4 regions of the Rhodocista pekingensis genome follow, and region 3 is predicted to be linked to each of the others. Evidence: riboswitches for the same ligand, from Rfam matches in the RefSeq annotation. Region 3 holds a riboswitch; each other region holds the start of a gene.
The links. Region 3 has a riboswitch for cobalamin ahead of ACFQPS_RS18115 (TonB-dependent receptor plug domain-containing protein). Riboswitches for the same ligand answer to the same signal wherever they lie in the genome.
Positions count from the first base shown of each region.

Region 1: another riboswitch for cobalamin. It lies ahead of ACFQPS_RS13450 (TonB-dependent receptor plug domain-containing protein); the one in region 3 lies ahead of ACFQPS_RS18115 (TonB-dependent receptor plug domain-containing protein).
Region 2: another riboswitch for cobalamin. It lies ahead of bluB (5,6-dimethylbenzimidazole synthase); the one in region 3 lies ahead of ACFQPS_RS18115 (TonB-dependent receptor plug domain-containing protein).
Region 4: another riboswitch for cobalamin. It lies ahead of metE (5-methyltetrahydropteroyltriglutamate--homocysteine S-methyltransferase); the one in region 3 lies ahead of ACFQPS_RS18115 (TonB-dependent receptor plug domain-containing protein).

Region 1 covers NZ_JBHTCM010000012.1:96,991-104,225, forward strand. Annotated here, with positions in the region: gene ACFQPS_RS13445 (ABC transporter substrate-binding protein) at 1-633, opposite strand, end outside; gene ACFQPS_RS13450 (TonB-dependent receptor plug domain-containing protein) at 633-2,624, opposite strand; cobalamin riboswitch at 2,860-3,088, opposite strand; gene ACFQPS_RS13455 (AAA family ATPase) at 3,197-3,775, shown strand; gene ACFQPS_RS13460 (pentapeptide repeat-containing protein) at 3,820-5,121, opposite strand; gene phoU (phosphate signaling complex protein PhoU) at 5,241-5,975, shown strand; gene ACFQPS_RS13470 (hypothetical protein) at 6,270-6,707, shown strand; gene ACFQPS_RS13475 (IS1595 family transposase) at 6,748-7,235, opposite strand, start outside.
Region 2 covers NZ_JBHTCM010000025.1:144,024-151,258, reverse strand. Annotated here, with positions in the region: gene ACFQPS_RS17935 (hydantoinase/oxoprolinase family protein) at 1-785, shown strand, start outside; gene ACFQPS_RS17930 (hydantoinase B/oxoprolinase family protein) at 790-2,484, shown strand; gene ACFQPS_RS17925 (cupin domain-containing protein) at 2,497-2,820, shown strand; gene ACFQPS_RS17920 (NAD(P)/FAD-dependent oxidoreductase) at 2,827-3,951, shown strand; gene ACFQPS_RS17915 (dipeptidase) at 3,975-4,952, shown strand; cobalamin riboswitch at 5,097-5,280, shown strand; gene bluB (5,6-dimethylbenzimidazole synthase) at 5,328-6,035, shown strand; gene ACFQPS_RS17905 (short-chain fatty acid transporter) at 6,091-7,235, opposite strand, start outside.
Region 3 covers NZ_JBHTCM010000026.1:46,014-53,248, reverse strand. Annotated here, with positions in the region: gene cysW (sulfate ABC transporter permease subunit CysW) at 1-591, shown strand, start outside; gene ACFQPS_RS18125 (sulfate/molybdate ABC transporter ATP-binding protein) at 602-1,648, shown strand; gene ACFQPS_RS18120 (hypothetical protein) at 1,799-2,119, shown strand; cobalamin riboswitch at 2,245-2,440, shown strand; gene ACFQPS_RS18115 (TonB-dependent receptor plug domain-containing protein) at 2,639-4,573, shown strand; gene ACFQPS_RS18110 (ABC transporter substrate-binding protein) at 4,576-5,478, shown strand; gene ACFQPS_RS18105 (FecCD family ABC transporter permease) at 5,475-6,527, shown strand; gene ACFQPS_RS18100 (ABC transporter ATP-binding protein) at 6,524-7,235, shown strand, end outside.
Region 4 covers NZ_JBHTCM010000006.1:5,237-12,471, forward strand. Annotated here, with positions in the region: gene dnaK (molecular chaperone DnaK) at 1-1,726, opposite strand, end outside; gene ACFQPS_RS04935 (hypothetical protein) at 2,288-2,491, shown strand; gene metE (5-methyltetrahydropteroyltriglutamate--homocysteine S-methyltransferase) at 2,598-4,907, opposite strand; cobalamin riboswitch at 5,058-5,263, opposite strand; gene ACFQPS_RS04945 (hypothetical protein) at 5,429-6,424, opposite strand; gene ACFQPS_RS04950 (alpha-ketoglutarate-dependent dioxygenase AlkB family protein) at 6,598-7,221, shown strand.

The DNA of each region.
Region 1 (7,235 bases), on a different contig from region 3:
GTCCGGCGGGTCGGCGGCCACGCTCTCCACCGGCAGGTAGCCATAGCCCCGCAGGCCCAGACCGGCGGCGTAGTTGGTGAAGCCCGCCGCGGCCAGCACCGCGTCGGAGAGGGTGCCGCCGCCCGCGGTGAAACCGCCCGGCTCCAGCGTCAGGGCGGTGGGGCGGGCGCTGTCATGGGGGGCGGCGGCGGCCAGCTTCGCATCCATCTCCGCCAGCAGGGCTTCGCCGCGCTCCGGCACGCCCAGCGCCCGGGCGACCTCCCGCGTCTGGGCCCGGATGTCGTCGAAGCCGGAGGCAAGCCCCAGTTCCACCACGGGGATGCCGCGCGCCCGCAGCAGGGCGACGGTGGCGCGGGTCGTGTAGGTTCCGGCCAGCACGATGTCCGGCCGCAGCGGCAGGATCTCCTCCGCTACGCCCTGCACGGCGGGCAGCGCCCTGGCCTCGGCCGCGACATGCGACAGGCCGGGGTCGCGCGCCAGATGCGACAGGGCCGCGATCCGCTCCGGCGGCAGCAGCAGCACCGCGAGCTGGTCGGTGCACAGGTTGAGCGACACCACCCGCTGCGGCCCGTCGGCGGCGTGGGCATGCCACGCCGCCAGCAGGGTCACGAGGGCTGCGAGGGCCCGCCGCATCAGTATGTCGCTCTGACGCCGACGAGGATGCCCCGGTCCGGCTGGGCGAAGCCGTTGGGGTCCTCGATCGTCCGGTCGAACAGGTTGGTGCCGCGGGCGTAGAGCTGGAGGTCGTCCCGCGCCTGCCAGGTCAGCGACAGGTTCGCCAGCACGTAGCCGCCGGCCGTGCCCTCTCCGCCGTAGCCGCTCGCATCGGGATAGATGTAGTCCCGCCGCCGCCCGATGAAGGAGACCTCCGGGGCCACGGTCAGGCCCGCGACGGGCTCCAGTGCCGCCGTGAAGGCCAGCGCGTGCTCAGGCCGGCGCAACAGGCGGGCGTCGGTCTGCTCGTTGCGGGCATCCGTCCAGGTCCAGCTCGCCGTCAGCTCGGCCCAGTCCGCGGGGCGCAGGGTAAGGATCGTCTCCACCCCCTTGGTGTGCGCCTCGTTGACGTTGACGACCGTGCTCGTGAAGTCCGGGTTGTAGCGGTAGGTGATCAGGTCGTCGATGTCGCTCTGGAACCAGGTTACCGACACGGTGACAAGGTTGCTGCGCCCCGCCCCCGGCAGGTCTGTCTCGAACCCGGCCTCCCAGCCGACGCTCTTCTCCGGGTCCAGGTCAGGATTGCCGCGGTAGCCGTAATTGTTCGTACCAAAGCGGTCGTACAGGGTGGGTGCCTTGAAGGCGCTGCCGGCCGCCGCCTTCAGGCGGGTGGCGAGGGAGGGCAGCGGCACGACCGCACCCAGGCGCCAGGTCGTCGTGGTGCCGAAATCGTCCGGATGCTCGTTGCGCAGGCCGGCCGTCACGTCCACCGCGTCGAACAGGCGGGCCTGGGCGTGGACATAGAGGGCGAGGCTGTCGGCGTCCGCGTCCACGGCGCTGGTGTAAGGCCCGTAGGCGGAGACGGAGCGGGTGTCGAAATCCGCCTCGTCCCGCACGAACGATGCGCCGAAGCCCAGCACCCCGTCCTTCATCGCCGCCGTCGCCGGCAGGGTCAGGTTGTTCTGCCAGTCGGCCTGGGTCCGCACGCTGTCATAGGTATCGCGGCTGTAATCGGCGGAGACGCTGTCCGGGTCGTTGCGGTAGGTGCGATCGTAGCGGCTCTGCCCCACGCTCAGCCGCGAATTCAGCGCCCCGGCGAAGAACAGCCGCTCGCCGGCGAGCTGCCAGGCCAGATGGTCGCTCTCCCCGGTGGAGTTCGGCTCGTCCTGCGGGACGTTGTCGAGGTCGCTCTCCGCCCGGCGCCAGCGCAGCAGCGCCTCCAGCCGGCCGTTCTCCAGCCGGACCACGGCCTTGCCGGTGGCGGTCAGGGCGTCGAAGCCGTCCTCCTCGCCCAGATTGCCGGCCATCCGCGACGGCGTGGCGTTGTCGCCGTCGGTGGTGAAGCCCTGGACGCTGACGCCGTAGTCCAGATTGTCGAGCGTGCCGTAGAGGCCGGCGCTGCCGCGCCAGGTCTTGTCCGTCCCGGCGGCAGCATCGACCTCGGCGGTGGCGGCGGAGGGGCCGCCGGCGCGGGTGATCATGTTGATCACGCCGCCGATGGCGTTCGAGCCGTAAAGGGTGGAGGCGGGGCCGCGCACCACCTCGATCCGGCTGACCCCCTCAAGCAGGTCGTCGCCGAAGTTGAAGGCGCCGGCGGTCATGGCCGGATCGTTCACCGGCAGGCCGTCCAGCAGCACCAGGACATGGTCGCTGTTGGTGCCGCGCAGGAACAGCGAGGAGTTGCCGCCGGGGCCGCCGCTACGGGTCAGGGCGGCGCCGGGCAGGGTGCGCAGGGCGTCGGGCAGGGTCTGCCAGGCGTTGCGCCGGATCTCCTCGCGGTCGATGACGCTGACGGAGGCGGGAATGCGGTCGATCGGCGTCGGCGTCCGGGTGGCGGTGACGACGATCTCCTCCACTCGGGAAGCATCATCGGCCGCAGCCGTCGCGGGGAGTGCCGGCAGGACAAGGGCCGCCGCCAGGAAGGGCAGCGGAAACCGGGTCTGCGGGAAGAGGGAAGGGCGCTTCTGCATCGCTTGCGTGCCGACTGGCGCCACGGCCGCGCAGGGCGCAGACCGGGCGGTTGGGGACTTCGGGTTCCCTTGGACACGGCACGGCTCCGCCCCCGCCCGGAAACGACCGGCGCGGTACTGGCGGCAAAGACGACTCGTCAGAGGACGCATGCGCGCACCCCCGTCCACGGCAACCCATCGGGCACGTCACCGCAAAACGGAGGACCGTCCCATCGATGCACCCCGCCCGATGGCTGCGTGACGCTTCATGCCGGCAGGTCTCCTGGCTCTCGGGTCAACATCCGACGCCCGGCCTTCCCAGTTTCCCAGTGGCCTGTTCCCGTCCGTGCGGACGGGGGCGGCGGACTCGCCGATCACAGTTGCGGGGGCAGCCACGGCGTTGGCCCCACCCGGTCACCCGGGCACAGGCCGCACCGTCGTTCCCTTTTCACCCCTTTGGGGGGACCGACACATGTGCGGCACTCTAGGGAAATCACCCGGGCACGACAAGGCGGCTCCATCGCCGCAGGGTGCAGCCCAGGGACGGCAAGCGCCCCTTTCCCCGCCCGGCCGCAAGGCTCTAGCATCGCCGGATGGATATCCGCCCGCACACCCGCCCCCACCGCATCGGCATCACCGGCAGCGCCGGCGTCGGCAAGACGACGCTGGCGGAGGCGCTGGGCGACCGGCTGGACCTGCCGGTGATGGCGGAGGCGATGCGGTCGATGCTGGAGGCCGGATTCGATCTCCACACCCTGACGCGCGAGGGGCACCGCGACCTGATCCGCACCCAGGCGGATGCGCTGGTGCGGGGGATGGCGCGGGCCGAAGCCGGCTTCGTCACCGACCGCACGCCGCTGGACTTCGCCGCCCATTGGCTGTCCAACGGGTTCGGGGTGGACGATCCCGCCGGCACCGAGGCGCTGCTTGCCCGTGCGGTGGCGGCGATGGCGGACTACAGCGCCGTGCTGCTGCTGCCCTGGGGCTGCATCCCGCTGGAGGATGACGGCGTGCGCTACCCCAATCCGTGGATGCAGCTCCATTTCCAGGAACTGGTGGCGGGGCTGTGCCGGCGCTGGGTCGATCCCGCCCGGCTGGTCGTCGTGCCGGACCGGGTGATGGCCCCGGCGGAGCGGCTGGACTGGGTGCTGCGACGACTCGCTGCCGGCTGACGGCTTGATGGCCTGAGGGGCGCCGCCCGCCAGGGCATCGGGGGTCAGTCGTCCTCGTCCTCCTCCGGCCGGGGCATGGCGGCGCCGGTCAGCACCGCCCCGTCCAACTGGGCGCCGCGCAGGTTGGCGTCGATCAGGTTGGCGCCCGTGAGGTCGGCCCCCCGCAGATCGGCCCCGGACAGGTTGGCGTTGCGCAGGTTCGCCCGCACGAGGCTGGCCTTCACGAGCTTCGTGCCGGAGAGGTTCGCCGGCCACAGCCGCCCGGTGGGGCGGCCGTCCGGTCCCTTTATATCGACCGACCCGATCTCCGCCCCGTCCAGCCGGGCGCCCGTCAGATCGACCCCGCGCAGGTTCGACCCGTCCAGCGTGGCGCCGGAGAGATCGGCATTCTGGAGGTTGGCCGAGACCAGATCGGTCATGATCAGCAGCGATTCGCGCAGCTTGGCGCCGACCATGATGCAGTGCTTCAGGCTGGCACCGCTGAGGTTCACCTTCTCCAGCCCGATATGGGACAGGTCCTCCCCGTCCAGGGTGGCGCGCGTACCCTTCGCGCCGTTGGAGTTGATCCAGACGAAATGCTCCGACAGCGTGGCCTGGACCTTCTGCGAGAAGTTGTCCTTCGAGCGGGTGATGTTGGCCCCGGTCATGTCCACGCTGGCGAGGCTGACCCCGTCCAGGTTCGCGCCGTGCAGGTCGGCGTTGCGCAGGCTGGCGCCGGTCAGGTTGGCGCCCATCAGGTTGGCGCCGCGCAGGGAGGCGCCGGCAAGGTTCGCCCCGGCAAGGTTGGCGCCGCGCAGGTCGCTGCTGGAGAAGTTGGTCGATTTCAGCACGGCGTTGGAGAAGTTGCAGCCGGACATCTGCGCGCCCTGGCAGTCGGCGCCGACCATGCTGCACTCGCCCAGATCGGCCCCGGCCAGATTGGCGTTGGAGAGCAGCGCGTCGTCCAGGTCCGCCCCCGACAGGTCGGAGCGCTGCACGCTCATCTGGCTGGGACTGCGCCGGTCCAGCAGGGCGCCGCCGCGCAAATCCGCCTCGCGCAGGATGGCGCCCTTCAGCTTGGCGCCGCGCAGATGCGCCCCGCGCAGGTCCGCCTTGGCCAGATTGCAGCCGGTCAGCAATGCCCGCGTCATCCGTGCCGCGAAAAGGTCGGCCTGGCTGAGGTTGGCCCGCGTGAAGTCGCAGTCCGAAAGGTTCGCGCCCGACAGCTTGGCCGATTGCAGGTTGGCGGCATTGAAGTTATGCCCCTGGAGGTCCACCAGCGGCATCATCGCCCGCGCGCCGCCCGTCAGCCGCTTCAACCAGCGTTCGTGCTTCTCCAGCGTGGCGATCAACTCGTGGGGCGTCATGGCCTGATCGCGGCGCAGCCGCTAGTCAGAGGTGGACAATCGTTTTCTTAGCGGATTATTGGCTCATGTGGAACCGTGGCGGCATGTCCGCGGGCAGGGTTCCCGAGGGGAGGTCCAGAATGCAGTCGCAGCACATCGTCAACGCCTATGACCAGGAGCTTCGCAAGCTCCACAGCTATATCGCGGAGATGGGGGGGCAGGCGGAACAGCAGCTCCGGGAGGCGATGCAGGCCATCGTCACCCGCGATTCGGACCTCGCCGGCAAGGTCGTGCGCGAGGACGGGCTGCTGGACGAGCTGGAGCGCAAGGTCGAGGCCCAGACCATCCGCCTGCTCGCGCTCCGCCAGCCGGTCGCCTGCGATCTGCGCGAGGTGATCACGGCGCTGAAGGCCGCATCGAACCTGGAGCGCATCGGCGACTTCGCCGCCAATGTCGCCAAGCGGTCGCTGGCGTTGCAGCAGATGCCGGAGATCGGGCTCACCCGCTCCCTCGGCCCGCTGGGCCAGACGGCGGGGGAGATGCTGAACGCCGTGGTGCAGGCCTATCTCGACGACGACATCGACGGGGCCCTGCGGGTGCGCGACCGCGACGAGGATCTGGACCGGGCCTATACGGCGCTGTTCCGCGAGCTGCTGACCTACATGATGGAGACGCCGCAGCGGATCACCGCCTGCACGCACCTGCTGTTCGCGGCGAAGAACCTGGAGCGCATCGGCGACCACGCGACCAACATCGCCGAGGCGGTCTGCTTCCGCATCCGCGGCAGCCTGCCGGAGGAGGAGCGCCAGAAGGGCGACGAAACCAGCTTCGCCGTCGTCTCCCCGGGCATCCTCGGCGACGGTCCCACCCGCTGAACCGTCGCTCCGCCCCGGCCGCGCCGGCGTGACCGGAACCGCGCCGGCGGGACCGGAACCCCGCCGGGCGCGGACGGTTGGTCCCGTCGGGGGCGGGCCGCGCCGGCCGGCAGCCTCCGGGACCCAGCGCCGGGAGAGCGGGCAGGCATGATCGCGGAACAGATCGAGGCGGACCACGGGGCCGGGCGCGAGCTGCTGGCCCTGGTCGGCAACAGCGTCCAGTACGGCCCCGGCCTTATGGCGCAAACGCCACCAGCGTCAGCCTAGGTGCCGGCCCGCTCTCCCGATACCTTCATGAGCATGGGAGACACCTACCTCATATCGGGGCTGCTGACCAAGCGGGCGGAGATGGCGGGCGAGTTGTCCAAGCTCCGCCAGCGCATGGACGCCATCGCGCACGACCTGGCAGCCGTTGACCGGCTGTTGAAGGCGTTCGGCTATCAGGGTGAGCCGGAGGAAGACATCTGCCCCGTGGTGAAGCGGGAGACAGTCACCCGGCGCGGCTCTCTGGCGAACGATGCGCTGGACATTCTACGGGAGGCGTCGGAGCCCATGTCCGCTGCGGCCGTGGCCGACATCATCGCCACGCGGCGGGGGCTGCAACTGCCCACCGCACGGCAACGGGAGACGTTCCGGGAGCACGTCCGACAATCCATGCGCCGGCTGCGCCAGAAAGGCGTCCTGGAACTGCTTGGGACCGGGAATGCCGTGGTCTGGCGGGTGAAGCCGTGAAGGGGCGGGATAATGATGGGTGTGCGCTCCTGAAACCACATCAACCCGCGCGCCGCTGCCACCGCCCGGTGAAGTCCACCGACTGAGCGCAGGCGGCAACGCGGGCCACCAGCCGGCTGAACAGCGTCCCGTTCGCGTCCCGGCGGTGATCCTCCCGCCACGCCATCTCGGCAGCGTAGCGGTGCAGGTACAGGCCGCTGATGTGGTGGTGCTGGCCCCACTCCGCCCGGCGCAGGCGAGCAAAGAAGCTCTCCGCCTGATTGGTGCAGGCGTCCGCGAAGGAGAAGGCTTCCTTGTGGTTGATCCGCTTCATGGCGTAGCGGGCGCGCAGGTCATCCCAGGATGCGGCTTCGTCGGCATGGATGGTGCTGCCCCGCTCCACGCGGGCGCGGATGAAGGCCGCGCTTTCTTCCTCGGAGCGGAACACGCTGGTCAGCGTGCGGCCGTCGCGCTCCCGAACCGCCACGACGACGCGGCGCTTGCCGGTCTGGTGCTGGGCAAGGCGACGGTCCTTGCGATCCTCCTTCC
Region 2 (7,235 bases), on a different contig from region 3:
TGAAGCTGGTCTCGCTGAACCGTGGCCACGACCCGCGCGACTTCGCCCTGGTCGCCTTCGGCGGCGGCGGCGCCATGCACGCGGCCCAGCTTGCGGCCGAGCTTGCCATTCCCCGCGTCGTGATCCCGGTCCATGCCGCCGTCTTCTCGGCCCTGGGCATGCTGATGTCGGACCTGCGGCGGGACTACATCCGCACCCGCATCCTGCGCCTGGACACCGCCCCGCCCGCCGAGCTGGAGACCCTGTTCGACGAGCTGGCGGCGGAGGCCGGCGCGGATTTCGGGGACGACGGGTTCGCCCCGGAGACGGTGCTGCTGACCTGCCATGTGGATGCCCGCTACCTGGGGCAGGAGCATACGGTGAAGGTGCCGGTGCCCGCCGGCCCGCTGGACGCGGCCGCCATCGCCGATCTGGTCGAGGCGTTCCACGCCGCGCACCGCCGGGCCTACACCTTCGCGCTGGACGCACCGGTGGAGGTCGTGAACGCGCATCTGGTCGGCGTCGGCCAGATCGCCAAGCTGGCCCTGCCGCCCCGCGCCGTCACCGGCCGCGCGGTGGAGACGGCCCGCACCGGCACCCGCCGGGTGGATTACGACGTGGACGGCATCCACGATGCCGCCGTCTACGACCGCGATGCGCTGGAGCCGGGGATGACCCTGGCCGGTCCGGCGCTGGTGGAGGAAGGCGCCACCGTCGCCGTCGTCCCCCCCGGCTGGAGCGTCAGCGTGGACGCTTACGGCAATCTCATCCTCGACCGCCGGGCCGGCGGCGCCCCGGAAAGGTGACCCCATGCAGCCCGCGGACAGCTTCACCCGTGAGGTGATCAAGAACGCCCTCGTCGCCATCGGCGACGAGATGTTCACGGCGCTCAAGCGCACCAGCATGAGCCCGATCATCTACGAGACGCTCGACTATGCCATCGGCATCACCGACGCCGCCGGCCGCCTGATCGCCCAGGGCAACGGCGTGCCTCTGTTCATCGGCACCCTGGATGCCGCCGTGCGCTCCGTGCAGGAGAAGTTCGCCGGCCCCGGCCGCATCAGTCCCGGCGACGTCTTCATCACCAACGACCCCTATGGCGGCGGCGGCACGCACCTGTCCGACGTGACGCTGGTGCGCCCCATCTTCCATGAGGGCACGCTGCTGGCCTGGGCCGCCAACAAGGCGCACTGGACGGAGGTCGGCGGCAAGGACGCCGGCAGCTTCAGCCCGAACACGACGGAGATCTACCAGGAGGGCTTGCAGTTCCCCGCCGTCCGCCTGTTCGACCAGGGCCGCATCAACGAGGCGCTGGTGGACATGATCCGCGCCAATGTGCGCCTGCCGGACATGACCCTGGGCGACATGTGGGCCGGGGCCGCCGCGCTTCAGCTTGGCGAGCGGCGCTTCCTGGATCTGGTGGCCAAGTACGGCACGGCCGGCGTGGCCGACGCGGTGGAGCACCTGCTGGACCATGGCGAGGCGATGATCCGGCAGGAGCTGGCGCGGCTGCCCAAGGGCACCTTCACGGCGGAGGACATGGTCGACGATGACGGGCTGGGCAACGGCCCCTTCCCGGTCCGCGTCGCCATCACCATCACCGACAGCGAGTTCATCGCCGACTTCACGGGCAGCGCCGCCCAGGCGCCAGGCCCCATCAACAACACCCGCGCCGGCCTGCTGTCGGCCGTGCGCGCCGTGTTCAAGGCCCTGACCAACCCGGCGATCCCGGCGACCGAGGGCGTGTTCCGGCCGCTGAAGGTGATCTGCCCCGACGGCACCGTGATGACGGCCAGCCGCCCGGCCCCCGTCTCCATCTACTACGAAACGATGATCTCGGCCGCCGATGTGATGTGGAAGGCGCTCGCCCCGCACATGCCCGACCGGCTGCCGGCGGGGCATTACGGGTCGGTCTGCGCCACCGTGATCGCCGGCCGGCACCCCGACAGCGGCGATTTCTTCCTGCTGGTGGAGCCCCTGGCCGGCGGCTGGGGGGCCGCCTGCGACGGTGACGGCCAGCAGGGCCAATTCTGCGTCGGCAACGGGGAGACCTACAACATCCCGGTGGAGGTGACGGAGGCCCGCTACGGCGTGCGCGTCGAGCGCTTCGGCTTCCACACCGAGGATGGCGGCGCCGGCCGCTTCCGCGGCGGCAAGGGGTTGCAGCTCGAATACCGGGTGCTGGGCGACGGCGCCTTCATGTCCACGACCTTCGGCCGCTACCGGCACCGCCCCTGGGCCATGCAGGGCGGCCAGGAGGGCTCGCCCAACTTCGCCGAAGTGGTAAGGGGCGACGGTGAGGTCGTCCGCTTCAGCAAGACGGCACGCCTGCCGCTGGCAAAGGGCGATCTGGTGCGGCTGGTCACCGGCACCGGCGGTGGCTGGGGCGACCCGCGGGAGCGGGACCCGGCGCGCGTCGCGGCGGACCTGCGCGACGGCTATCTGACGCCCGCCCAGGCGGCGCGGGATTATGGCCATGCCAGCGGCCAGACCGGCGGCCAGTGAGGAGAGACGGACATGCGGACCTTCGCCATCGCCGACCCGGTGGACGGGGCGCTGACGCGGGAGCTGGGAGTGCTGGACCTGCCCGGCGGCGGGCGCCTGCGCATCGGCACGGCCCTGCTGCCGGCCGGAGCGCGGATTCCCGACACGGGCGCCTCCCTGCACGCCGGGCATGAGCTGTCCGTCATCCTGTCCGGCCGGGCGGAGACGGAAAGCGGCGGCGAGGCCGCCGTCATCGGCGGCGGCATGGTCAGCGTCATCCCGGCGGGGGAGCCTCATGTCGCCGTCGTGCAGGAGGAGATGCGGCTTGTCTATTTCATGCTGGAACCGGCAAGCTGAGACGCCATGGACCAGCGGGCGGACATCGTCGTCATCGGGGCCGGGATCGCCGGGCTGTCGGCCGCAGCCTTTCTGGCGCCGCGGCGGCGCGTCCTGGTGCTGGAGGCGGAGGCGCAGCCCGGCTACCACGCCTCCGGGCGCACCGCAGCCCTGTTCGCCGAAGCCTACGGCAACGCCCCCGTCCGGGCCCTGACCCGCGCCAGCCGGCCCTTCTTCGAGGCACCCCCGGCGGGGTTCTGCGACCAGCCCCTGCTGCATCCGCGCGGCACCCTGTTCATCGCCACGCACGACCAGGCGGAGAGCCTGGCCGCCACCGCCGCGGAGATCGGCCCCACCCTGCGCCACCTTGACCCCGCCCAGGCGGTGGCGCTGGTGCCGCGGCTGCGGCGCGAGCGGCTGCTGGGCGCACTGCACGATCCGACCGCCGCCGACATCGACGCGCACGCCCTGATGCAGGGCTTCGTCCGCATGATCCGGGAGGCCGGCGGCGCCGTCCTGACCGGCCGCGCGGCCGACGCGATCGAGCGCACGCCGGACGGCTGGCGCATCCGGACGGGCGGGGAGACGGTCGCGGCCGACCTCCTGGTCGATGCCGCCGGCGCCTGGGGCGACCGTGTCGCCACCCTGGCCGGCATCGCCCCCGTGGGGCTGGAGCCGAAGCGGCGCACCGCCTTCCTGTTCGATCCGCCGGCCGGGCTGGACACCGCCGGCTGGCCGATGGTGATGGACGTGGACGAGAGCTTCTACGTGAAGCCGGAGAGCGGCCGCCTGCTCGGCTCCCCTGCGGACGAAAGCCCGTCCGATCCCTGCGACGCCCAGCCGGACGATTATGACATCGCCGTCGCCGCCGAGCGCATCCAGGAGGCGCTGGACCTGGAGTTCCGGACGCTGAAGGCGAAGTGGGCGGGGCTGCGCACCTTCGCGCCCGACCGCACCCCCGTCGCGGGCTTCGACCCGGGGGAGGACCGCTTCTTCTGGCTGGTCGGACAGGGCGGCTACGGGATGCAGACCGCCCCGGCGCTGGGACGGCTGGCCGCCGGGCTGATCCTGGACGGCACCCTGCCGCAGGACTGCCGGGACGAGGGCGTCACGGCCGCGGACCTCGCCCCCGGACGCTTCGGGGGACGCTGATGGCCGGAACCGGGGAGGGGCCGATGCCACGGGACATGACGGGCAGGCCGCGGATCGTCTGGGACAACCATGCCTGCATGCCGCTACGCAGGGATGCCAGCTTCCTGCCACAGCTCCAGCGCCTGCGCGAGAGCGGCTTCACCATGGTCAGCCTGAATGTCGGGATGGACCAGACCCCGGCGACCGAGATCATGGAGACGGCGGCCTTCTTCCGCGACTGGATCGAGGCACGCCCGGACGAGTACTGCCTGGCCGGCAGCACCGAGGACGTGGTGGACGCCGCCGCCACTGGCCGGCTGGGCGTCGCCTTCGACATCGAAGGGGCGGGCTCGCTCGCCGTCCGCCCGGAATTCGCGGAGATCTACCGCTCCCTGGGCGTGCGCTGGATCAGTCTGGTCTACAACCGGACCACGGGCATCGGCGGCGGCTGCCATGACGACGATCCCGGCCTGACCGCGGCCGGCGCCCGTGCCGTGCAGGCCATCCAGGAGGCCGGCATGGTCGTCTGCCTGAGCCATACCGGCTGGCGCACCGCGCGCGACGTGCTGGAGCGCGCCGACCGGCCGGTGATCTTCTCCCACTCCAACCCGCACGCGCTGAAGGCGCACGGGCGCAACATCGGCGACGATCTGATCCGGGCCTGTGCCGCCACGGGCGGGGTGGTCGGCATCAACGGCGTGGACCTGTTCCTGGGCGGGGAGCCGACGCCGGAGCGGATCGCCGCCCATGTCGCCTATGTCGCCGATCTGGTCGGGCCGCAGCATGTCGGTCTGGCCCTGGACTACGCGTTCGACCAGGAGGAGCTGCGCGCCTGGCTGCACCGGCACCGGGACCGCTGGTCGCCCGAGCTTGGCTACCGGCCGGACATCGCCATCGCACCGCCCGAAAGCCTGGGCGGCATCGTCGAGGCGCTGACCCGGCTGGGCTTCGCAGCGCCCGAGCTGGACATGGTCCTGGGCGGCAACTGGCTGCGCGTGGCCCGGCGCTGCTGGAACGCCTGAGCCCGTCGGGCGCAACCGCTCCACCTGACCCGTGCCGTCCGACCGCACCGCGCGCGGTATCGGCCCCGTGACCTTTTCCGCGACCTGCTGTCCCTGCCCCGACGGGGCGCGTTGCCGCGCTGGATCGCCCGGCGGCATCCGTGTATCGATGGCGCCGTTCCAGGTGCCCGGATGCCTTCGGGAGAATCGGGAAGGCAGTGGAAGTCTGCCACGCGCCCAGCGCTGTGAAGGGGACCTTCCGGACGGATGCCACTGGCCCCGCGGGCCGGGAAGGTGTCCGGAAGGGCTGAGCCTGAGTCAGAAGACCGGCCTGGAACGTCCTGGGAAGCCGCCGTGGACGGGCGGTGACCCATGCTTGCCCATGCAGGGGAAACCATGGAAGCCAACCCGTATCAGGCCGACGCAGACTTCACCGCCGCCGAGCGCGACAGCGTCTACAAGTGCATCTTCAAGCGGCGCGACGTGCGCGGCCAGTTCCTGCCCGATCCGATCCCGGACGAGGTGCTGGGGCGCATCCTGAAGGCCGCCCACCATGCGCCGTCCGTCGGCTTCATGCAGCCCTGGGACTTCATCGTCGTGCGCGACCCGGACGTGAAGCTGAAGGTGCGCGACGCCTTCCAGACCGCGAACGCCGAAGCGGCCGACATGTTCGAGGGCGACCGGCAGGAGACCTACCGCCGGCTGAAGCTGGAGGGCATCGTCGAGGCGCCGGTGGGCATCTGCGTCACCTGCGACCGCGAGCGCACCGGCCCGGTCGTGGTCGGCCGCACGCACCAGCGCGAGATGGACCTCTACAGCGCCGTCTGCGCCGTGCAGAATCTCTGGCTGGCCGCGCGGGCGGAGAATGTCGGCGTGGGCTGGGTCAGCATCCTGCGCCATGCCGACCTGCGTGAGGCGTTGGGCATCCCGGCCTCGATCCAGACCATCGCCTATCTCTGCGTCGGCTATGTCTCGCACTTCTTCCAGAACCCGGAGCTGGAAGCGGCGGGCTGGCTGCCCCGCACGCCGCTGCGCGACGTGGTCTGGTTCGACCGCTGGCACGGCCGCACGGGCGAGGAAGCGCTCCTGAAGCAGCTCGGGTGATCCGGCGCCGGTGCCGCCTTAGCGGGCGGCACCGTCCACCAGCCAGGGGTACCGCCTACAGAAAAAGGAAGCCCAGGGAGATGACGACGCCCGAGAGCAGCAGGATGACGAGGCAGTAGCCCATCACATCCTTGGCCCGCAGCCCCGCGATGGCCAGGGCCGGCAGGGCCCAGAAGGGCTGGATCATGTTGGTCCAGGCATCGCCCCAGGCGACCGCCATGGCCGTGCGCGGCACGTCCGCCTGAAGCTCCAGGGCGGCGGGCAGCATCACCTGGGACTGCACCGCCCACTGGCCGCCGCCCGACGGGATCAGGATGTTCAGCAGCCCCGCGCTCCAGAAGGTGAAGAGCGGCAGGGTCTGGGCCGTCGAGATCGAGACGAACCAGGCCGAGAGATCGCGCGCCAGCCCCGATCCCACCATCATGCCCATGATCCCGGCATAGAAGGGGAACTGGATGATGATGCCGGCAGCGCCCTTCACCGCTTCCTCCAGGCTGCGCAGGAAGCGGTAGGGCGTGCCGTGCAGGAGGATTCCCAGCATCAGGAATCCGAAATTGACGATGTTGAGGTTCAGGCCGCCGCCCTGGCCCCAGACATGGACGGCGAGATAGGCAAGACCGAGTCCCCCGATCGCCAGTGCCAGCAGCCGGCTGTGCTCCAGATGCTCGGCCGGCCGCTCCGCCACGGCCCCGGTCGCGGGCGTCGGGTCGGTCAGCCTGTCCGGGTCCACGAAGACCGGGCGTGCCCCATGCCCCAGCATCAGCCGGTTGGCGAGGGGGATCAGCACGAACAGGGCCAGGACGATGGTCAGGTTGAAGCCGGCGAAGATCGTCTCGCTGGTCGGCACGACGCCGATCATCTTCTCCGTGAAATGGCCAGGTGTGGCGATGACCAGGGGCACCGACCCCGAAAGGCCGCCGTGCCAGACGACGAAGCCGCTGTAGGCGGAAGCGATCAGCAGCGGGTAATCGACCCGCACCCGGCGGGCGAGCTGGCGGGCGAACAGGGCCCCGATCACCAGCCCGAACCCCCAGTTCACCCAGCTTGCGACCAGGGAGACGACCGTGACCAGCACGACCGCCTGACCCGGGCTCCGCGCCAGCGTGGCCAGCGCCCCGAGCAGGCGGGCGAAGACGGGCGTGCTGGCGAGCACGAAGCCGGTGACCAGCACCAGAAGCATCTGCATGCTGAATTCCAGCA
Region 3 (7,235 bases):
ATCGCCAAGCACCGCTTCCCCGGCAAGTCGCTGCTGCTGACCCTGGTGGACCTGCCCTTCAGCGTCTCGCCGGTGATCTCCGGCCTTGTCTACGTGCTGCTGTTCGGGGCGCACGGCTGGTTCGGCGGCTGGCTGCGCGAGCACGACATCCAGATCGTCTTCGCCGTGCCGGGGCTGGTGCTGGCGACCCTGTTCGTCACCTTCCCGTTCGTGGCGCGCGAGCTGATCCCGCTGATGCAGGCGCAGGGCACCGACGAGGAGGAGGCGGCCGTCACCCTGGGCGCCAACGGCTGGCAGACCTTCCTGCGGGTGACGCTGCCGAACATCAAGTGGGGTCTGCTCTACGGCGTGCTGCTCTGCAACGCCCGGGCGATGGGGGAGTTCGGCGCCGTCTCCGTCGTCTCCGGCCACATCCGGGGGGAGACGAACACCATGCCGCTGCATGTCGAGATCCTCTACAACGAGTACAACTTCGTGGCCGCCTTCGCCGTCGCCTCGCTGCTGGCGCTGCTGGCGATCGTGACCCTGGTGGCGAAGTCGCTGCTGGAATGGCGGTTCGGGGCCGAGCTGGCCGCCACCCGCAGGCATTGAGAGGCTGCCCATGAGCATCGTCCTGTCCGGCATCACCAAGCGCTTCGGCGGTTTCACGGCGGTCGATCATGTGGACCTGACCATCGCCCCGGGCGAGCTGGTGGCGCTGCTGGGTCCGTCCGGGTCGGGCAAGACGACCCTGCTGCGCATCATGGGCGGGCTTGAGTTCGCCGATTCCGGCCGGCTCCTGATCGACGGTCAGGACGCCACGGCGACCGAGCCGCATGCCCGGCGTGTCGGCTTCGTCTTCCAGCACTACGCCCTGTTCCGGCACATGACGGTGTTCGAGAACGTGGCCTTCGGCCTGCGGGTCGCACGCCGGCGCCCGAGGCTGGCGGAGGCGGAGATCCGCCGGCGGGTCCTGGAGCTGCTGGAGCTGGTGCAGCTCGCGCAGCTTGCCGACCGTTATCCGAACCAGCTTTCCGGCGGCCAGCGTCAGCGGGTGGCGCTGGCGCGGGCGCTGGCGACGGAGCCGCGGGTGCTGCTGCTGGACGAGCCGTTCGGGGCACTGGACGCCAAGGTACGCAAGGAGCTGCGGCGCTGGCTGCGGGAGATCCACAAGGGCATGGGCGTCATCACCGTGTTCGTGACCCATGACCAGGAGGAGGCGCTGGAACTGGCCGACCGGGTCGCCATCCTGCACCAGGGGCGGCTGGAGCAGGTCGGCACCCCGGCGGCGATCTACGACCGGCCGGCCACGGCCTTCGTCTGCGATTTCCTGGGCGGCGGCACCCGGCTTTCCTGCACCATCCAGGGCGACCATGCGGAGATCGCCGGGCTGCCCCTGGCCCTGCCGCCCGGCGCCTGGACCCGCGGCCCCGGGATCGCCTTCGTCCGGCCGCACGATGTGGAGGTGCTGCCCGCCGCCGGTCCGGGCAGCCTGTCCGCCCGGGTCCGGGCGGTGCAGCCGGTCGGTCCGGAACTGCGGCTCGACCTCGATCTGGACGGACAGGTCATGGAGGCGCTGCTGGACCGCCGCACGGCCGATGTCGGGGCGCTGACCCCCGGGGCCGCGGTGGGCGTCAGGCTGCGCCACGTCAACATCTTCCCGGCCTGAGGACTGGCCCCGTTTCCGTCAGGCCCTGCGCCTGCCCCTGGCGCACGACCGTCGAGCCGAGAGGTGCGAATCAAACGGCAGACACCGCGTTAGCGGCATGTTAACGTAGTTACGCCTCACTAGGGGAGTAACGCGCTCGGAGGCTGTGCGGTGCGTGTCATCATCATAGGATCACAGGCAGAGGATCTGGCGGCCGCCCGGGCGCAGTGCCAGAGCGGTCGGCTTGCCGTCGTCGGGACCGGCGGCTGGCAGGACGCGGTCCGTCTGTTCGACGCCACCCAGCCGTCGGCGGTGGTGCTCGCCTCCGCCCCCGAATCCCCCGAAGCCGCCGGGGCGATCTGGTCCTTGCGCGCCCGCGATCCCTTCGTCGCCATCGTGCCGCCGCATGCGGCCTCCGCCATGCCCGCTCACGCCGCCTCTGTCGCGCCCGCGGCGGGCGGTCCGTTCCCGATGGGCGGTCTTCCGGGCTGATCCGCCGCCGGCCGGTCCCCGGTCCTGGGGCGTGGGTGCTGGGCATATCGGGCTATGCGTGTCGCCGCTGCCACAGGTTTCGGAACACCGCGGTTCATCTCTTGTCCTGCTCTCCCGACTAGGCTAACCCTCAGCCCGCCGAAGGTGCCCCGGAAGGGGTGAAAAGGGAACGCGGTGCGGGTCGCAAGGCCCCAGGCCGCGGCTGCCCCCGCAACTGTGAGCGGCGAGCGCTCGTCCATCCATGGCCACTGGGAAACTGGGAAGGCCGGACGAGCGTGGTGACCCGCAAGCCAGGAGACCTGCCTTCGGAAATGCGTCGCACGGCCGTTGGGCGGGGTGTCCTGGCGGGGCGGATTTCCGTTTCGTGCCGGCGCTTCGGAAGGAGCGTGCCCGTGTGGCCGCCATGCATGCCATGGCGGCGCCGGACCGGCCTGTCATCCCCCCGACGCGGCAGTCCCGCCGCGCCGGCCGTCGGGCCCTGCTTCCGATTTCGCACCCTTGTGGAACGGAGCCAGAGAAGTGCCCAAGTCCCCCCTGTCGTCCCGCCTGTCGGCCCCCCTGTCGGCCCCCCTGTCGGCCCGTCGCCACCGGCGCGCGCTGCTCGCCGGCCTGACCGCCGCCTCCTGCCTCGGTCTGGCGGTGCAGGCCCAGGCCCAGACCGGAAGCGCGGGGCGCGACCCCCTGGTCGATGAGATCGTCGTCACCGCGACCCGCACGCCCACCCGGATCGACCGCGTCGGCAGCAGCATCAGCGTCGTCACCGCGGCCGACATCGCGCGCAGCCAGCAGTCGCAGGTCCTGGACGTGCTGAAGCGCGTCCCCGGCATCAGCATCTCACGCAACGGCGGCGTCGGCGCCACCTCCAACGTCCGGATCCGTGGCTCCGAAACCAGCATGGTCAAGGTGCTGGTCGACGGGGTGGAGATGAACGACAGCTCCAGCGCCAGCCGCGACTTCGACTTCAACGCCCTGCTGAGCGACGACATCGAGCGGATCGAGGTGCTGCGCGGGCCGCAGAGCGCGCTCTACGGCAACGATGCCATGGCCGGCGTCATCAACATCATCACCCGGCGCGGCGACGGGCCGTTGACCGTGCGCGGACTGGTCGAGGCCGGGGCCTACGACACCTTCCGGCAGAACCTGTCCCTGTCCGGCCGCTCGGGCGATATCGACTACTCGCTCTCGGGCAGCAACTACAAGACGGACGGCTTCTCCCGTGTCGGTGCGGGCGACGAGAAGGACGGTTCGGAGATGCGTTCCGTGCGCGGCCGGCTCGGCTGGCGCGCCAGTGAGGCGCTGCGCTTCGACCTTTCCGCCGGCTGGGACTGGCTGGACACCGACTTCGATCCCAGCACCAGCAGCGACGGTCCCGCCTTCCAGGAGAAGGAGACCCTGTTCGGCCATGCCGGTGCGTTCTTCACGGCCCTGGACGGCCGGCTGGAGACCACCCTGTCGGTCGGTGCCAGCCGGACGGACCGCGACTTCGACGAGCCCAAGGGCTGGTATCGCTATTCGACCTTCGACAGCGACCAGCTCAGTGTTGACCTGATGTCCAGCCTGAAGCTGCGCCGGGCGGATGTCGCCACCGTCGGCCTCGCCTGGGACCGCGAGAAGGCGGAGACGACCACCACCAGCAGCCGGGGCGTCACCACGCCGGGCGTCGATGCGGATGTCGAGACCTGGGGCGTCTTCGGCCAGTATCTCGCCGCCCTGACCGAGGAGCTGTCGGTCACCCTGGGCGCCCGCCACGACCATAACGACCAGTTCGGCGGCGACACCACCTGGCGCGCCACCGCGGCCTACGCGCTGTCCCCCGTGGGTACCACGCTGCGCGCCAGCTACGGCACGGCCCGTCGCGCCCCCAGCCTGTATCAGCTCTTCGATCCGACCTACGGCAACCGGCGCCTGGAGACGGAGAAGAGCTGGGGCGCCGATGCCGGGGTCGAGCAGACCCTCTTCGACGGCAAGGTGACCGCGGGCGTGTCCGTGTTCCGCAACAGCTACCGCAACCTGATCGCCTTCACCTCCAGCTACGTGAACATCGGCCGCGCCCGGACCCAGGGTGTGGAGACGACGCTGGCGGTGCAGCCGGTCTCCTGGCTCTCGCTGGATGCGAACTACACCCTGCTGGACACGGAGAACCGGGACAACGGCCGCGATCTGCCGCGGCGGCCGCGCCATTCGTTCAACCTGGGCGCGGACGTGACGGTGACGGACGCGGTCACGCTGGGCGCCGACCTGCGCCATGTCACCTCGCAGCTCGACCGCGCGTCGGCCACCTCGCCGCGGGTGGACGGCTATACGGTCGTGAATCTGCTGGGCCGCTGGGAGCTGACGGACAGCCTGAGCCTGTTCGGCCGGGTCGAGAACCTGTTCGACGAGGACTACCAGGAGGTCCTGAACTACAACACGCCCGGCCGCTCCGCCTATATCGGCATCCAGGCGGCGTTCTGAGCATGGGCCGGCGCATCGCCGCCGCCCTCCGCCTGCCGCTCGCTGTCGTCCTGTCCGTCGTCGCGGGTCTGTCCGTCCTGGGGCTGCCCGGTCCGGCGGCCGGGGCGACGGGCGGGGCGACAGAAGGGGCGACTGCGGCGCCCCGCCGTGTGGTCTCGCTCTCGCTCTGCGCCGACCAGTTCGTGCTGGCGCTCGCCGCGCGGGAGCAGATCGCCGGTCTGAGCCGCCTTGCCGCGGACCCGAACCTGACGCCCTCCGCGGCGCAGGCTTCGGGTCTGCACCGGCATGGCGGCACGGCGGAGGAGATCCTGATGCTGAAGCCCGACCTGGTGGTCGATGGCGGCTTCACCCGCGGCCGCACGGTCGCCATGCTGGAGCATCTCGGCATCCCGGTGCTGCGGCTGCGCGGTGCCGTGACCCTGGCCGGCATCCTGCCTCAGATCGACGCCGTGGCGGCGGCGGTCGGGCAGCCGGAGCGGGGCCGGGCGCTGCGGCGCAGCCTGGAGGCCCGGTTGGCCGGGGCGGGCACCGCGCCCGCCCTGGGCACCGCCATGCTGTACCGGCCGGGCGGCGAGGTTCCCGGCTCCCGCGGCATCGTCAACGACGTGATGGCCGCGGCCGGTCTGACGAACATCGGGGGGCGTCTCTCCACCCGCCCGAACGGCCGGGTCATGGTGGAACAGCTCGCGCTCGACCCGCCGGACGTCCTGGTGGTGGACAGCCGCCGGCCGGACCGGCCCGGCGTGGGCCAGTCCGTGCTGGACCATCCCGCGCTGCGCCCGCTGGCGGGGCGGATGCGGGAGGTGTCCTTCCCCCTGAAGTACTGGCTCTGCGCCGGTCCCGGTTCCATCGACGGGGTCGCGCTGCTGCGCGAGGCCGCCCGCGGCGGGGGAGGGGCGTCATGACCGCCGCCGCTGCCGACCGCGCCCGCCTGCGCGGTGACCTGCCGGGCGCTGCCCGGCCGCGGGAGGACGGGCTGCTGCTGGCCGGGCTGGGGCTGCTGCTCGCCGCCCTGTTCCTGGTCTCCCTGCTGGTCGGCCCGGCTCCGGTTCCGCCCGGTCAGATCCTGGCGGGGCTGGCGGGGCGGGGCGATCCCGCCGTGGTGCTGGTGGCGCAGGAGGTGCGCCTGCCGCGCGCCCTGCTGGGGGCGCTGGTGGGGGCCGGCCTGGGCATGGCGGGGGCGGCCCTGCAAGGCTTCCTGCGCAACCCGCTGGCCGATCCGGGCCTTGTCGGGGCGTCCGCCTCCGCCTCGTTCGGTGCCGTGCTGGTGCTCTATTTCGGGCTCTCCGCCCAGCTTGCGCTCGCCATGCCGCTGGCCGGGATGGCGGGGGCAGGCTGCGGCATGGCACTGATCCTCATGCTGGCAGGAAGGCAGGCCAGCGTGCTGTCCCTGATCCTCGCCGGCGTGGCGGTGCAGACCCTGGCCGGGGCGCTGACCTCGCTGGCCCTGAACCTCGCGCCCAACCCGCATGCGGCCCTGGAGATCGCCTTCTGGCTGCTGGGCTCGCTGACCGACCGGACGCGCGACCATGTGCTGCTGGCGGCTCCCTTCCTGCTTGTCGGGATGGCGATGCTGGCGCGGGAGCGGCACAGCCTGGACGCGCTGGGCCTGGGCGAGCGCACGGCGGCCAGCCTGGGCGTGGACGTGGCGGCGCTGCGCCGGCGCATCGTGCTGGGCACGGTGCTGGCCGTCGGGCCGGGGGTGGCCGTGACGGGTGCGATCGGCTTCATCGGGCTGGTGGTGCCGCACCTGCTGCGGCCCTTCGTCGGGCACGAGCCGGGGCGCCTGCTGCTGCCCAGCGCCCTGGCCGGCGGCGCCCTGCTGCTGGCCGCGGACATCCTGGTGCGGCTGGTGCCGACCAACGACGAGCTGAAGCTGGGCGTCGTCACCGGCCTGATCGGGGCGCCCTTCTTCCTGCTCCTGCTCAACCGGCTGCGGGCGGAGGTGCGATGACGGGGCTTCAGGCACGCGACCTGGGGGTCGCGCTGGGCGGCCGGACGGTGCTGGACGGGGTCTCCGTGCAGCTCCGGCCGGGGGAGCTGGTCGGGCTGATCGGCCCCAACGGGGCCGGCAAGACGACCCTGCTGGGAACGCTCGCCGGCCTCACCCGCCCCGACCGCGGGCAGGTCAGCCTGGACGGCCGCCCGCTGGCCGGGCTGCCGCCGGCGGAGCGGGCCCGGCGGCTGGCCTTCCTCGACCAGCAGGCCGGCAGTCACTGGCCGCTGCGGGTGGAGCGCGTGGTCACGCTGGGCCGCCTGCCGCATGCCGATCCCTGGCGCGGCAGCGGCGGGGCGGACGCGGCGGCCGTGGAGCAGGCGATGGCCCGCTGCGGCGTCGCCGGCCTGCGCGACCGCGTGGTGACGACGCTGTCGGGCGGCGAGCGGGCGCGGGTGATGCTGGCCCGCGCCCTGGCGGTGGAGCCCGACTACCTGCTGGCGGACGAGCCGGCGGCGGGCCTCGACCCCTACCACCAGCTCCAGCTCATGGAGCTGTTGGCCGGGCTGGCGGCGGAGGGCATGGGGGTGATGGTGGTGCTGCACGAGCTGGCGCTGGCGCTGCGCTTCTGCACCCGCCTCTGCCTCATGGCGGAGGGCGGCGCTATCGTGGCGGACAGCGATCCGGCCACGCTGCTCGCCGGTGGCCGGCTGGAGGATGTGTACG
Region 4 (7,235 bases), on a different contig from region 3:
CGTCATCGGCGGCCATGGCCGTGCGCAGCTCGGCGATGGCGGCCTCGGCGGCGGACTTCTCCGCCCCCGGCAGCTTGTCGCCGTTCTCGGACAGGGTGCGCTCGGTGGTGTGGATCAGGCCGTCGGCCTGGTTCCGCGCCTCGACCAGCTCACGCCGCTTCTTGTCGTCGGCGGCATGCGCCTCGGCATCCTTGACCATGCGGTCGATGTCGGCGTCCGACAGGCCGCCCGAGGCCTGGATGCGGATCGTCTGCTCCTTGCCGGTGGCCTTGTCCTTGGCCGAGACGTTGACGATGCCGTTGGCGTCGATGTCGAAGGTGACCTCGATCTGCGGCACGCCGCGCGGGGCGGACGGAATGCCCATCAGGTCGAACTGGCCGAGCATCTTGTTGTCGGCCGCCATCTCGCGCTCGCCCTGGAAGACGCGGATGGTCACCGCCGTCTGGTTGTCCTCGGCGGTGGAGAAGACCTGCGACTTCTTGGTCGGGATCGTGGTGTTGCGGTCGATCAGGCGGGTGAAGACGCCGCCCAGCGTCTCGATGCCCAGCGACAGCGGGGTGACGTCCAGCAGCAGGACGTCCTTCACCTCGCCCTTCAGCACGCCGCCCTGGATGGCGGCGCCGACGGCGACCACCTCGTCCGGGTTCACGCCGCGGTGCGGCTCGCGCCCGAAGAACTGCTTCACCGTCTCGATGATCTTCGGCATGCGGGTCATGCCGCCGACCAGGATCACCTCGTCGATCTCGCTGGCCTTCAGGCCGGCATCCTTCAGTGCCGCCTTGCAGGGCTCGATCGTGCGGCGGACCAGATCGTCCACCAGGGCCTCCAGCTTGGCCCGGGTCAGCTTGATGTTCAGGTGCTTCGGCCCGGAGGCGTCGGCCGTGATGAAGGGCAGGTTGACCTCGGTCTGCATGGACGCGGACAGCTCGATCTTCGCCTTCTCCGCGGCCTCCTTGAGGCGCTGGAGCGCGAGCCGGTCCTTGCGCAGGTCGATGCCCTGCTCCTTCTGGAACTCCTCGGCGAGGTAGTCGATGATCTTGGCGTCGAAGTCCTCGCCGCCCAGGAAGGTGTCGCCGTTGGTGGACTTCACCTCGAACACGCCGTCGCCGATCTCCAGCACGGAGATGTCGAAGGTGCCGCCGCCCAGATCGTAGACCGCGATGGTGCCGGTGCCCTTCTTCTCCATGCCATAGGCAAGGGCCGCGGCCGTCGGCTCGTTGATGATGCGGAGCACTTCCAGGCCGGCGATCTTGCCGGCGTCCTTGGTGGCCTGCCGCTGGCTGTCGTTGAAGTAGGCCGGGACGGTGATGACCGCCTGGGTGACCTTCTCACCGAGGTAGTTCTCCGCCGTCTCCTTCATCTTCTGGAGGATGAAGGCGCTGATCTCGCTGGGGCTGTACTGCTTGCCGTGGCTTTCGACCCAGGCGTCGCCGTTCTTGCCGCCGACGATCCTGTAGGGGACCAGACCCTTGTCCTTCTGGGTCAGGGGATCGTCGTAGCGCCGTCCGATCAGGCGCTTGATGGCGAAGAACGTGTTCTCCGGGTTGGTCACCGCCTGGCGCTTGGCCGGCTGGCCGACCAGCCGCTCGCCGCCCTGGGTGAAGGCGACCATCGACGGGGTGGTGCGCGCCCCTTCGGCGTTCTCGATCACCTTGGCCTGCGCGCCTTCCATGATGGCCACGCAGGAATTCGTGGTGCCAAGATCGATGCCGATGACTTTGCTCATGATGTGCGACCTCTCGTTTCCGGCAGATCGGCTGCGGCCCGTGCCTGTCCGGCACCACACCGATCCCCCATGCAGCTTCTCACTGACATTGGTCTTCGGGCGGGAGAAGGGAATGCCCCCGCGGACGCAGCAGATATAGGCAGGTGCGGCAAAGGCTGCAACCGCCGCCATGGGGGGCAAGAAAGAGCCGCGGGGGCCGCCCCCGGCGGCGGCGGCGCAGCCTGCCCCCCGGACCGCGCTCCGGCCGCGCTCCGGCCGCCGGTGGCGCCGCCCCGGGACAAGCAGCCGATCCCGGACCGTCACAGACCCGCCAGAATACTCGTGTTAATGGTATATTAATGACCGAATGCCATCCATGGCCATGTAAGAAATGTATCGTTTCCGGTCCCGCCCTGACTGGGATCGGGCAACCCCAATTTCTTCAGGGCCATGCACTTTGGAAGTAAACCGGATACATTATATCTCCCAAATCGATCCGGTTTCGAATATCGTCATCGGGTCAGGCCGCGCGTCCGGCCGGTACGCTTCAGGGGGAAGCAAAAGCTTCGGGGTGGAGCAACGATGACGGAGTCGCGACGCGACATGGCCCTGGCCATCAAACGCTGCCTGGAAAGTCTGGCCGCCGATGCACAGAGCGGGAAACTGCACGAGGTGGCCTATCTGATCGGCATCGCCGCGCTGGCCGCGGAAGATGCCGCCCGCGCCGCCGAGCCCGCGGAGCTGCCGGACGACCTGCTGCACAAGAGCCCGATGGGACACTGTTAGGGCTCCCGGGGCGGGCCAAGTCGGGGGCGGGCCAAGCCGGGGGCGGGACGCACCGGTCCGGGGAGAAGCCCCGGACCGGCCGTCACGATGCGACGGCAGTCCGCCGTCAAGGTATGGCGCGCAGGGCCTTCGCCGCAGCCACCATGGCCGCCAGGGCCGGCTTCACCTCCTCCCAGCGGCGGGTCTTCAGCCCGCAGTCCGGATTGACCCAGATCTGGTCCGGCTTCAGCCGTTCCCGCGCCTTGACGAGCAGCGCGACCATCTCCTCCACGCACGGCACGCGCGGGGAGTGGATGTCATAGACGCCGGGTCCGATCTCGTTCGGATAGCGGTAGCCGGTGAAGGCGTCGAGCAGCTCCATCTTCGAGCGCGAGGTCTCGATGGAGATCACGTCGGCATCCATCGCGCCGATGGCCTCAATGATATCGTTGAACTCCGAATAGCACATGTGGGTGTGGATCTGTGTCTCCGGCCGCACGCCCGAGGCCGACAGCCGGAAGCACTCCACCGCCCAGGCGAGATAGGCGGCCCAGTCGGCGCGGCGTAGGGGCAGGCCCTCGCGGATGGCCGGCTCGTCGATCTGCACGGCCCGGATGCCGGCCCGTTCCAGATCCACCACCTCGTCGCGCAGGGCCAGGGCGATCTGGCGGCAGACGGTGGCACGGGGCAGGTCGTCGCGCACGAAGGACCATTGCAGCATGGTCACCGGCCCCGTCAGCATCCCCTTCACCGGCCGGTCCGTCAGCGACTGGGCATAGCCGGCCCAGTCCACCGTCATCGGCGCCGGGCGCGACACGTCGCCGAAGATGACCGGCGGCCGCACGCAACGCGAGCCGTAGGACTGAACCCAGCCATTGCGGGTGAAGGCGTAGCCGGCGAGCTGTTCGCCGAAATACTGGACCATGTCGTTGCGTTCGAACTCGCCATGGACCAGCACGTCGATGTCCACCGCCTCCTGCCAGCGGATCGCGGCCTCCGTCTCACGCCGCAGGAAGGCCAGGTAGTCCTGATCGGACAGGGTGCCCTTGATATGGGCGGCGCGGGCCTTGCGCACGGCATCGGTCTGCGGGAAGGACCCGATGGTGGTAGTGGGGAAAAGCGGCAGCCCCAGCCGGGCGGCCTGGAGCGGCCGGCGCTCGGCATAGGGCAGCCGCCGGGCCATCTCCGGCGTCACCGCCGCCAGCCGGGCGGCCACGGCCGCGTCGTGGATGCGCGGCGAGGTGCGGCGCGAAGCGACGGTCCGTGCCGCCGCGTCCAGCGCGTCGGCCACGGCCTCCCGTCCCTCCGTCAGGGCCCGGCCGAGCGTGGCCAGCTCCGCCATCTTCTGCACGGCGAAGGCCAGCCATCCGCGCAGTTCGTCGTCGAGGCCCGTCTCCCCCTCGCTGTCCACCGGGACATGCAGGAGCGAGCAACTCGGTGCCAGCAGCAGGCGCTCCGGCCTCAGCCGTTCCGCCACCGGCCCGATCCGGTCCAGAATGGCCGGCAGGTCGGCCCGCCAGACATTGCGGCCGTCGATGACGCCCAGCGACAGGGCCAGTCGGTCCGGCAGCCGTTCCAGCGCACGCTCCAGATCGGCCGCGCCGCGCACGAGGTCGAGGTGCAGGCCGGCGACGGGCAGCGCCAGGGCGGTCTCCAGATTGTCGCCCAGCGGCCCGAAATAGCTGGCGACCAGCAGCTCCAGGCCGGGCGCCGCCGCCGACAGCGCGGCATAGGCGCGGTGCAGGGCGTGGCGCGCGCCGTCGTCGAGGTCGAGCGCGAGGCAGGGTTCGTCGATCTGCACCCACCCGGCCCCCGCCGCCTCCAGACGGCGCAGCACCTCGGCATAGACCGGCAGCAGACCGTCCAGCAGCGACAGCGGCTTCAGGTCCGCATCCTTGGACTTGCCCAGCAGCAGGTAGGTCACCGGACCGATCAGGACAGGACGGGTCTGGATGCCCAGCTCCTTCGCCTCCAGGAACTCATCCACCGGTTTGGTGGAGGCGAGCTGGAAGCGCTGACCCGGTTCGAACTCGGGCACCATGAAGTGGTAATTGGTGTCGAACCACTTCGTCATCTCCTGCGCCGGCAGGCCCTCCCCGGCGGCAGGGGCGCAACCGCCGCCGCTGCGCCCCTGCGACCCGCGCGCCATGGCGAAATAGGTCTCCAGAGGCACCGGTCCGCCGGTCCAGCCATAGAGGGCGGGAACCGCACCGACCATGACGGAGGTGTCGAGGACCTGATCGTAGAGGGAGAAGTCGTTGCTGGGGATGTGCGTGATCCCCAGCGCCTGCTGCCGGCGCCAGTTCTCGGCCCGAAGGAGCCGAGCCGTGGCGAGCAGGTCGGCGGCACCGGTCCGGCCGGCCCAGTAGGATTCCAGCGCCGACTTCAGTTCGCGGCGCGGCCCGATGCGCGGCACACCCATCGTGGCGATGGGCACGGCTGCGCCGGGAAGGATTGGTTGCGACATTGGCATGGACCCCATGGTGGATGGGGGCAAAGGCCATAGCGGACGCGAAGGACAGGCCCGCAGCACCAGAGGACGGTCCGGCGCGGCCTGCCAAGGCGACACACCGGGACACCCCGCCCGTGGACGTTATCTGCCATGGCAGGTCTCCTGGCTCGCGGGTCATCGCCTTCCGCCGGTCTTCCCAGGACCGGTTGGTCCCAGTGACACATGGGGGCGGTCGGCTCGCCGCTGATAGTTGCGGGGGCAGCGCCGGACTTGCACCGGCTTCCCTCTTAGCCCCAGGGCAGCCACAGAGCCGCCTGGAGACCATGGCGGACCGAGCCTAAAGGCTCCCCCGGCCACGGTCAACGACACATAAAGAGTTCTTTATGTCGTTATGTCTGTCCACGGCGGCGGTTCTGCCGGGACCTTCCGGTCTGCGGTTCATTCCAGTACGGGAACATTCCGATCGGGGAACATTCTGCCCTGGGGTCCGGTGCGGGGGGCGCCCTTCACTCCTCGGCGGCGCCGCTGCCGACGATGGCGGTGCGGATCTCCCGCTCCAGCATGGCGAGCGTGGCCTGCGCCGTCTCCCCGCCATGGGCCGCTTCGGTCACGGCGAAGGAGAACAGGGCCAGCGTCGTCTGTCCGTCGCAGGCGGACCCGCGCAGCCAGAGATGGAAGCGCAGGGGCTCCCCGTCCTCCTCCCCGGCGGTGGCGAAGCGGGCCAGCACCTCGCCCTCGTCCAGCCATTCCACGCTGCCCTCGCCGACGCGGCCGTCGGGGCCGTCGGCGAACTGTTCGGCCGTCTGGCGCAGCACGCGGCGGGCGTCGCCGTCATCCTCGGCCCCGCCGTCGGCATAGCTGAAGGCGTGGACCGCCACCCGCAGGGTGCCGGAGCCCTCCTCGTCGCCGGAGAAGACGGCCAGTTCGCCGTCCTTCTCCGCGCTCCAGTCCCAGGGCACGCGGAAGCGGACCAGATCGCCATGGCCGACATTGCGCATGGTCACCCGCTCCACCGGCTCGCTGACCGGCAGCTCGGTGAACTCGATGCGGGCGGCCTCCTCGCCCAGCCGGTCGATCAGCTCGGCCAGCCCGTCCATCTCCGTGCTGCTGTCGGGCACCAGGAGCTGTACCGTCACCACCCGCACATGGTCGGGCGGGCGGAAATCGGCCACCTTCCAGACGAAGACCTGACGGTCGGGCGGCTGCGCCACGGCATAGGCGATCCAGCGCCGGTCGTCGTCCTCGTCCTCCGACGGCGCGATGCCGTGCGGCAGCACGTTCTCCCGGTCCAGATACTGGATCGCCTCCTCGGCGCGGACGCCGTAGGGGTTGCGGTAGGTGGTGAGCGAGATCAGCAGATCGACGGGATGCGCCCCCGGCGACTGGTAGGCCAGCCCGCCATCGTCCCGCGACACGCGGCGCCAGTCGGCGGGCACGCGCAGCCGCACCACCCCGTCGCGCAACGCCACAGGGTTCCAGTCGGCCGCCATCTCGCTGTCCAAGGAATCTTCCCACATGCCCTGGAATCTAGGCAGGAGACCGGGGCGAGTCCATGACCATGGGGCGCCGGTCCCGTTTGCGTGCAGGGCGGGGTGCGCCCGCGGCCGCGGCGCGCTATCGTCGGCCCCGTCTCTTGCCCCCCGTCTCCCGGCCCCGTGGAAGGACCCGGTCCGCCATGCCCAGTCCCCCGAGCCCCGACGGTTTCCGCTACCTGCCCGACCGGCTGGACGCCGCCGCCCAGCAGGCGCTGCTGGAGGCCGTGCAGCAGGTCGCGGCGGCCGCCCCCTTCCAGCGCTACGTGACGCCCGGGCGGGGCCGCCCCTTCAGCATCGACATGACCAATGCCGGCCCGCTGGGCTGGGTATCGGACCGGCGCGGCTACCGCTACAGCCCCGTGCATCCGGCCACCGGCCGGCCCTGGCCGCCGATCCCGGCGACGCTGCTGGACCTCTGGGCCGAGCTGGCGGGCTGGCCGCAGCCGCCGCAATGCTGCCTCGTCAACCTCTACCGCGGCGGCGGCGCCCGGCTGGGGCTGCACCGCGACGAGGACGAGGAGGCGGCCGACGCCCCCATTCTGAACGTCTCCCTGGGAGACACGGCCGTGTTCCGGCTGGGCGGGCGGCAGCGGAGCGACCCGACCCGCAGCTTCATGGTGCCCAGCGGCACGGTCATGGTCTTCGCCGGCGAGGCCCGCGCCGCCTTCCACGGGGTGGACCGCATCCTGCCGGGCAGCAGCACCCTGCTGCCGGAGGGCGGAAGGCTGAACCTGACCCTGCGCCGGGTCACCCCCGGCGACTGACCGGCAACGGCGGG